2 regions of the Streptomyces sp. BJ20 genome follow, and region 2 is predicted to be linked to the other one. Evidence: riboswitches for the same ligand, from Rfam matches in the RefSeq annotation. Region 2 holds a riboswitch; the other holds the start of a gene.
What was found. Region 2 has a riboswitch for glycine ahead of gcvP (aminomethyl-transferring glycine dehydrogenase). Riboswitches for the same ligand answer to the same signal wherever they lie in the genome.
Positions count from the first base shown of each region.

Region 1: linked by a shared signal. The riboswitch ahead of gcvT (glycine cleavage system aminomethyltransferase GcvT) and the one ahead of gcvP (aminomethyl-transferring glycine dehydrogenase) in region 2 are both predicted to bind glycine.

Region 1 is NZ_CP094918.1:1,418,535-1,422,004, forward strand. It holds gene gcvH (glycine cleavage system protein GcvH) at 1-277, opposite strand, end outside; gene gcvT (glycine cleavage system aminomethyltransferase GcvT) at 401-1,519, opposite strand; glycine riboswitch at 1,678-1,778, opposite strand; gene MTR79_RS06675 (AAA family ATPase) at 2,002-2,670, shown strand; gene MTR79_RS06680 (enhanced serine sensitivity protein SseB) at 2,722-3,470, shown strand, end outside.
Region 2 is NZ_CP094918.1:4,821,751-4,825,220, forward strand. It holds gene gcvP (aminomethyl-transferring glycine dehydrogenase) at 1-1,251, opposite strand, end outside; glycine riboswitch at 1,426-1,521, opposite strand; gene MTR79_RS21760 (PRC-barrel domain-containing protein) at 1,635-2,000, shown strand; partial or broken gene MTR79_RS21765 (sugar ABC transporter ATP-binding protein) at 2,280-2,375, opposite strand; gene MTR79_RS21770 (DNA polymerase IV) at 2,436-3,470, opposite strand, start outside.

The DNA.
Region 1 (3,470 bases), 3.4 Mb from region 2:
AGTTCACCAGGGCCGGGTCGTTCACCACGTCCTCGTTGACCTCGGTGACCTCGCCAGAGACGGGGGAGTACAGGTCGCTGACGGACTTGGTGGACTCCAGCTCGCCGCAGGTCTCGCCCGCGCTCACCGTGTCACCGACCTCGGGGAGCTGGACGAAGACCACGTCGCCGAGCGCGTTGGCCGCGTGCTCCGTGATGCCGACCGTCGACACGCCGTCCTCGGCGGCCGACAGCCACTCGTGCTCCTTGCTGTAGCGCAGCTGCTGGGGGTTGCTCATGGCCTGAATTCTCCTGTACGCGGGAAACTGCTGATGACGGGGAGGGCACGCGAAGCGGCCGGACGGGTGGGGTCTCCGAGCCGCTGACGCGCGAAAGCCGCCCGGGGGCCGGCTACGACGGTGTCACTTCTGCCGCTTGTAGAACGGCAGCGCCACGACGTCGTACGGCTCGTGGCTGCCGCGGATGTCCACACCGACGTTCCCGGTGCCCGGCTCCGCGTGGCCCGGGTCGACGTAGGCCATGGCGATCGGCCTGCCCAGGGTGGGGGAGGGGGCGCCGGAGGTGACCTCGCCGATCTTCTCGCCGCCGGCGACCACCGCGTATCCGGCGCGCGGCACCCGGCGGCCGTGGGCGACCAGGCCGACCAGGACGCGCGGCGGGTTCTTCCCGGCGCGTTCGGCGGCCTCGGCGAGGGCGGCGCGGCCCACGAAGTCGCCCTCCTTCTCGAACTTCACCACCCGGCCGAGACCGGCGTCGAAGGGCGTGAGGGAGGTGCTCAGCTCGTTGCCGTACAGCGGCATGCCCGCCTCCAGGCGGAGCGTGTCCCGGCAGGACAGACCGCACGGGACCAGCCCGTGACCCTCGCCCGCCTTGGTCAGCGCCTGCCACAGCTCCACGGCGTGCTCCGGCTTCACGAACAGCTCGAAGCCGTCCTCGCCGGTGTAGCCGGTGCGGGCGATCAGGGCGGGGACCCCGGCCACGGTGCCCGGCAGACCGGCGTAGTACTTCAGGCCGTCCAGGTCGGCGTCGGTGAGGGACCGCAGGATCGCCGGGGACTCGGGGCCCTGCACGGCCAGCAGCGCGTAGGCGTCGCGGTCGTCGCGCACCTCGGCGTCGAAGCCCGCGGCCCGCTCGGTCAGCGCGTCCAGGACCACCTGGGCGTTGGAGGCGTTGGCCACGACCATGTACTCGGTGCCGCCCAGCCGGTAGACGATCAGGTCGTCCAGGATGCCGCCGTCCTCACGGCAGATCATCGTGTAGCGGGCGCGGCCCGGCTTCACGCCCGAGATGTTGCCCACCAGCGCGAAGTCCAGCACCGCGGCGGCCTGCGGGCCGGCGACCGTGATCTCACCCATGTGCGAGAGGTCGAACAGGCCGGCCCTCGTGCGCACGGCGTTGTGCTCGTCCCGCTCGGAGCCGTAACGCAGGGGCATGTCCCAGCCGGCGAAGTCGGTCATCGTCGCACCGAGCGACCGATGCAGGGCATCGAGCGCGGTGCGGCGGGGTTCGTTACTGCTCATCGGTCGGTCTCCCAAGGGGGCATGACAGCGAGGTCGTTCCTCCCCATCTGTCATCGGAACCTGAGAGGTTCGCCATGACCACCGGTGACGGCGATCAGGACTTGCACCTTGGGTGGGGCCCCGGAGCACTGCCACGGCGGCCCGCTTTTCAGATGTGCCTCGCCCGCGCGGTAACGGTGCCTGAGAGATTCAAGGGAGGGACTTGCTCCTTCGGCGCCCCGGCGGCACACGGTGCCGGGGACTCTCCCGCGCGGATTCAAACGGCCGGTATGCAGTTGGCGCGCACATCATTGCACGCATCGTGGGACATCGGCAGGGGGACCCTTGCCGGGCGTGCACCGCTCGTGCAGGCTCGGTCACAGGGAGCTGTGACAGGCCTGTATCGGTATGAGCACGCAACCGAGAGCGACCTGGCATTACCTTCTCTTTACACGCTGCGGGGACCGGATCCCTTATCCGGCCCCAGGGGGAGGACGACCACGGTGAACAGGCCCACGGCGTACGCCGGCACCACAGGCGTGGCGCTGCCGCCGCAGCACGCGCACCGGGCCGACGGCGCCCCTGACACGGCGCCCGCCCCGCTCGTCCAGGACCTGCGCTCCCGCTCCGGACGCAGTCCCCGCGCCCTGCTCTTCGGCCCCCGCGACCTCGTCGTCGTCACCGGACTGCCCGGCAGCGGCAAGTCCACGCTGATGCGGCGCACGGTGCACGAGGACCGCGTCGACTCCCAGGACGCCCGCGACCGCTGGGACCGCCGCATGCCCCGCCTGCTGCCCTACGGGGTCTACCGGCCGCTGGTCCGGCTCGCCCACTACGCCGGGCTGCGGCGCGTGCTGCGCTCCGGCCGGCCGGTCGTCGTGCACGACTGCGGCACCCAGGCCTGGGTGCGGCGCTGGCTGGCCCGCGAGGCCCGGCGCCGCGGGGCCGCACTGCACCTGCTGCTCCTCGACGTCCCGCCCGAGGAGGCCCTGGCCGGGCAGCTGGAGCGCGGCCGGGGCGTCTCGCGCTACGCCTTCCGCCGGCACCGCACGGCGTGCGGACGGCTGCTCGACGCGGTGGAGTCCGGCCGGGTGCCGGAGGGCTGCGCCTCGGCGGTGCTCGTCGACCGGGACGCCGTGAACGCCCTGCGCCGGATCGGCTTCACCGGCTGACCGGCTAGCCTTTCCGCCAAGCAGCGGCATCAGGCAGACGGTGGGCGACAGATGGACTTCCCGGCGGACAACCCGGAGCGGACGCACTTCCACCCGCACGGCGGGTGGCCCGGCAACGAACTGGAGGAGGCGCTCTCCGCCTCCCTCGGCGTTCCCTCGGCGGGAGCCCGCATCGTCGAGGTCCTCGGCCGCAGCTTCGTCTGGGTGCCCCTGCCCAACGGCGGCGGCCCGCACAGCGGCCCCCTCGACCTGCCCACCATGGACCTGGACGGCCAGGCGTACGTGCCGGTCTTCAGCTCCGAGGAGCAGTTCCGCCAGGTCGTCGGCTCCCACATGGGCTGCACCATCGCGCCCGCCGTGGAGTTCGCCCGCGGACTGCCCCCGCAGGCCGGCCTCGTGGTCAACCCGGGCGGCACGGTCGCCGTCCCGCTGCCGCCCCCCGCGGTGGCCGAGCTGTGCCGGACCGGTCGTACCCCGCTCGACGGCGGCGCGAGCGGCGGCCGGGTCCGGCTGTTCGAACCGGACTGGCAGGACGACCCGGTGGATTTTCTCGCCGCCGCCTCGCAGGAGTTCGACGCCCTCGGCGTGGTGGCGACCGCCCGCCGCTGCCTGGCCGCCGTCGAGACGGCCGACCCGGTGCTGTTCGTCGGGGTGGAGCTGCTGCACTGGGAGGGCGACCCGCGAGCGCTGCCGCTGGACGCCCTCGGCCGGGCACTGGGCCGCAGCCCCGCCCGCTGGCCGGTCAACCTCGTCGTCCTCGACGTGGCCCAGGACCCGGTCGCCGACTGGCTGCGCGCCAA
Region 2 (3,470 bases):
CACACCGTTGTCGCGGGCCGCGGCGACGATCTCGGCGGCCCGGCCGGCGGCCCGCACGGTGAGGGTGTCGAAGTAGGAGCCGTGGACGACCTCGGCTCCGCCGGAGCGCAGCCCCTCGGCGAGGATCGCGGCGTAGCGGTGGGTGCGGCGGGCAATGGTCCGCAGGCCCTCGGGGCCGTGGTAGACGGCGTACATTCCGGCCATGACGGCGAGCAGCACCTGCGCGGTGCAGATGTTGCTGGTGGCCTTCTCACGGCGGATGTGCTGCTCACGGGTCTGCAGCGCCAGGCGGTACGCCTTGTGGCCGTCGGCGTCGACGGAGACGCCGACGAGGCGGCCGGGCAGGCTCCGGGCCATCTTGTCCTGGACGGCCATGTAGCCGGCGTGCGGTCCGCCGAAGCCCATGGGGACGCCGAAGCGCTGCGTGGTGCCCACCGCGATGTCCGCGCCCAGCTCGCCGGGGGACTTCAGCAGGGTGAGGGCGAGCAGGTCGGCGGCGACGGTGACGAGCGCGCCGCGCTCGTGCGCCTGGTCGATGACGGGCTTGATGTCGCGGACGGCGCCGGACGCGCCCGGGTACTGGATCAGGACGCCGTTGATCTCACGGCCGTCGAGGTCGGCCGGGATGCCGTCGCTCAGGTCGGCGACGACGATCTCCACGCCGGTCGGCTCGGCGCGGGTCCGGATGACGGCGACGGTCTGCGGCAGGGCGTCCGCGTCGACCAGGAAGAGGCCCTTCTTGTTCTTGCCCATGCGCCGGGACAACGCCATCGCCTCGGCCGCGGCGGTGCCCTCGTCGAGCAGGGAGGCGCCGGAGGTCGGCAGGCCGGTGAGGTCGGCGACCATCGTCTGGAAGTTCAGCAGCGCCTCGAGCCGGCCCTGCGAGATCTCCGGCTGGTACGGCGTGTAGGCCGTGTACCAGGCGGGGTTCTCCATGACGTTGCGCAGGACGACCGGCGGGGTGAAGGTGCCGTAGTAGCCCAGGCCGATCATGGAGCCGAGCACCTGGTTGCGGCCGGCGAGGCCGCGCAGCTCGGTGAGGACCTCGGCCTCGCTGCGGGCGCCGGGCAGGTCCAGCGCGTCGGCGTTCTTGATGACGTCGGGCACGGCGGCGGCGGTCAGCTCGTCGAGCGAGCCGTAGCCCACCTGGGCCAGCATCTTCGCCCGGGCCTCGTGGTCGGGGCCGATGTGGCGCTGCTCGAAGGGGATTCCCTGTTCGAGCTCGGAGAGCGGGGTACGGGGGGCAGTCATTGAGGAGGCCTCCTGGTCCGACGACCTTCGAGGGGCACCACGGCGCAGGTGCCCGGACGGCCTCCCCCTCTGTCATCTCAACCTGAGAGTTTCACCGGGACGCCGCTGGCGCTCCGGTTTTCACCGTCGGTGAGAGCGGAAGCCGTCGACACCCGCCCTGCTTTCCAGAGTGACCTCGTCCGTGCGGTACGTGTGCCTGAGAGATTCCGGGGAGGATTTGCTCCTTCGGCGCCTCCGGTGGTGCCTGGAGGACTCTCCCGCACGGGGTCAGCGGCCGTTGCCAGCGTACCAGCGAGGTCCGGACCCCGGCCTTCGAGTGGCCGTTCCGCCGATTGTGCCTTTCTGTAGTGCCATCGGATGAGTTTGCTACGAGTGGAGGGCCCGTGCAGACGGACATCGACCCGCGTCACCTCATCGGCCGCAAGGCGTACGACCGCAACGGCACCCGCATCGGCACGATCGACGAGGTCTACCTCGACGACGCCACCGGCGTGCCGGAGTGGGCGGCGATACGCACCGGCCTGTTCAGCCGGGACGCCTTCGTGCCCCTGGAACCCAGCGAGCTGATCGACGGAGCCCTGCACGTGCCGTTCGAACGGTCCCTCATCAAGGACGCGCCGGACTTCGGCGTCGGCCGCCATCTGTCCCCGGAGCAGGAGCTCCAGCTGTACCACCACTACGGCCTGGACGTAGGCCCCCCTCCCCCGCTCCCGGACCACGACTTCGGCAAGCTGGCGGGCCAGGAGTAACCGACACGGCCAAGGGCGGTGGTACGTCACGACCTTCCGCCCCACCGTCCCGCCCCGGCCGCGCCCCGGTCCGGGTGACGGCGTCCGGCCCGCAGCCTCGGCTCCACCGCCCGCGCCGGGGCACGTCGGTCACGCGGAAGCCCAGGACCGGCCCGCAGCGCATCGCCGGGAGAAGCGCGGCTCCGTCAGGCGGCCGTGTCTCACGGTGGACCGCCAGGGCCCAGCCCGCGGTGATCCGTCTCGCGCGCGGCGAGCCGGGGCACGACGTCGATGTCGTCCGCAGAGCGCGAGGTCCTGGAACACCGTCGCGATGCCCAGGCTCTGGGCGTCGTGCCGCTTGTTGATCTGCACGGGCTTGCCGTCCCACTCGATGACGCACCCGCCGGCGCCGCTCGGCGTCAACGCGTTCGACGGCGCGGGCCCTCGCCCGCGCCGTCACCCCTCCAGGGGGCGAGGCGGAGGCTCCTCCGGTGGTCGCATCGGCTCGGGGAGGTCCGGTGGGGCCTCCACGAGCGGCAGCGGATCCGCTGCCTCCAACGCCGGATCGTCGACGCGGAACGTCTTCACGCGGCCCGGTGACGAACCGGGCGTCTCGAAGCGGACCGTCACCCGGCCGAGGCCGCTGCCCTGCACCCACCCGTGCCCGTACTCGGTGTGCCGGACGTCGTGGCCCGCGGACCAGCGCCGCTCCACCGGGACCTCCGGGCGCGGCTCGGATGCGGACTCCGACTCCTCGGCCTCGGCTACCTCCTCCCCCGCACCGCCCGCCGCCTGGGCGAACAGATCCTCCTGCGTGTAGTCGGCCAGCCCGCTCACGCCGACGCCGAGCAGCCGTACGCCGCCCGTGGTGTCCACCGAGTCCAGCAGCCGCGCCGCCGCCTCCCGGACGACGGCCGGGTCGTCGGTGGGGCCGCGCAGCGTCTCGGACCGGGTCAGCGTGGAGAAGTCGTACCGCCGTACCTTCAGCACGATCGTGCGGCCGGACAGTCCCGCGCCCCGCAGTCGGCGCACGCAGCGGTCGGCGAGCCGCTGCACCTCCAGGCCCACCCGCACCCGGTCGTGGATGTCCACGTCGTACGTGTCCTCGACGGACACCGACTTGGTCTCGCGCTCGGCGACGACGGGCCGGTCGTCGCGGGCCAGCGCCATCGCGTACAGCGCGTGCCCGTGGGCCTTGCCCAGCAGCCGCACCAGCTCGTCCTCGCCCGCCTCGGCGATCTCGCCGACCGTGTGGATGCCGGCCCGCCGCAGATGGTCGCCGGTGGCGGGTCCGACGCCCGGGAGGGTCCGCACCGGCATCGGTTCGAGCATCGCCCGCTCGGTGCCGGGCTCGATGACGACCAGCCCGTCCGGCTTCGCCTGCTCCGACGCGATCTTCGCCAGCATCTTGGAGGCGGCGAGCCCCACGGAGCCGGTCAGTCCGGTGACCGCGCGGATATCCGCGCGCAGCTTCGCGCCGACCAGCCGCGC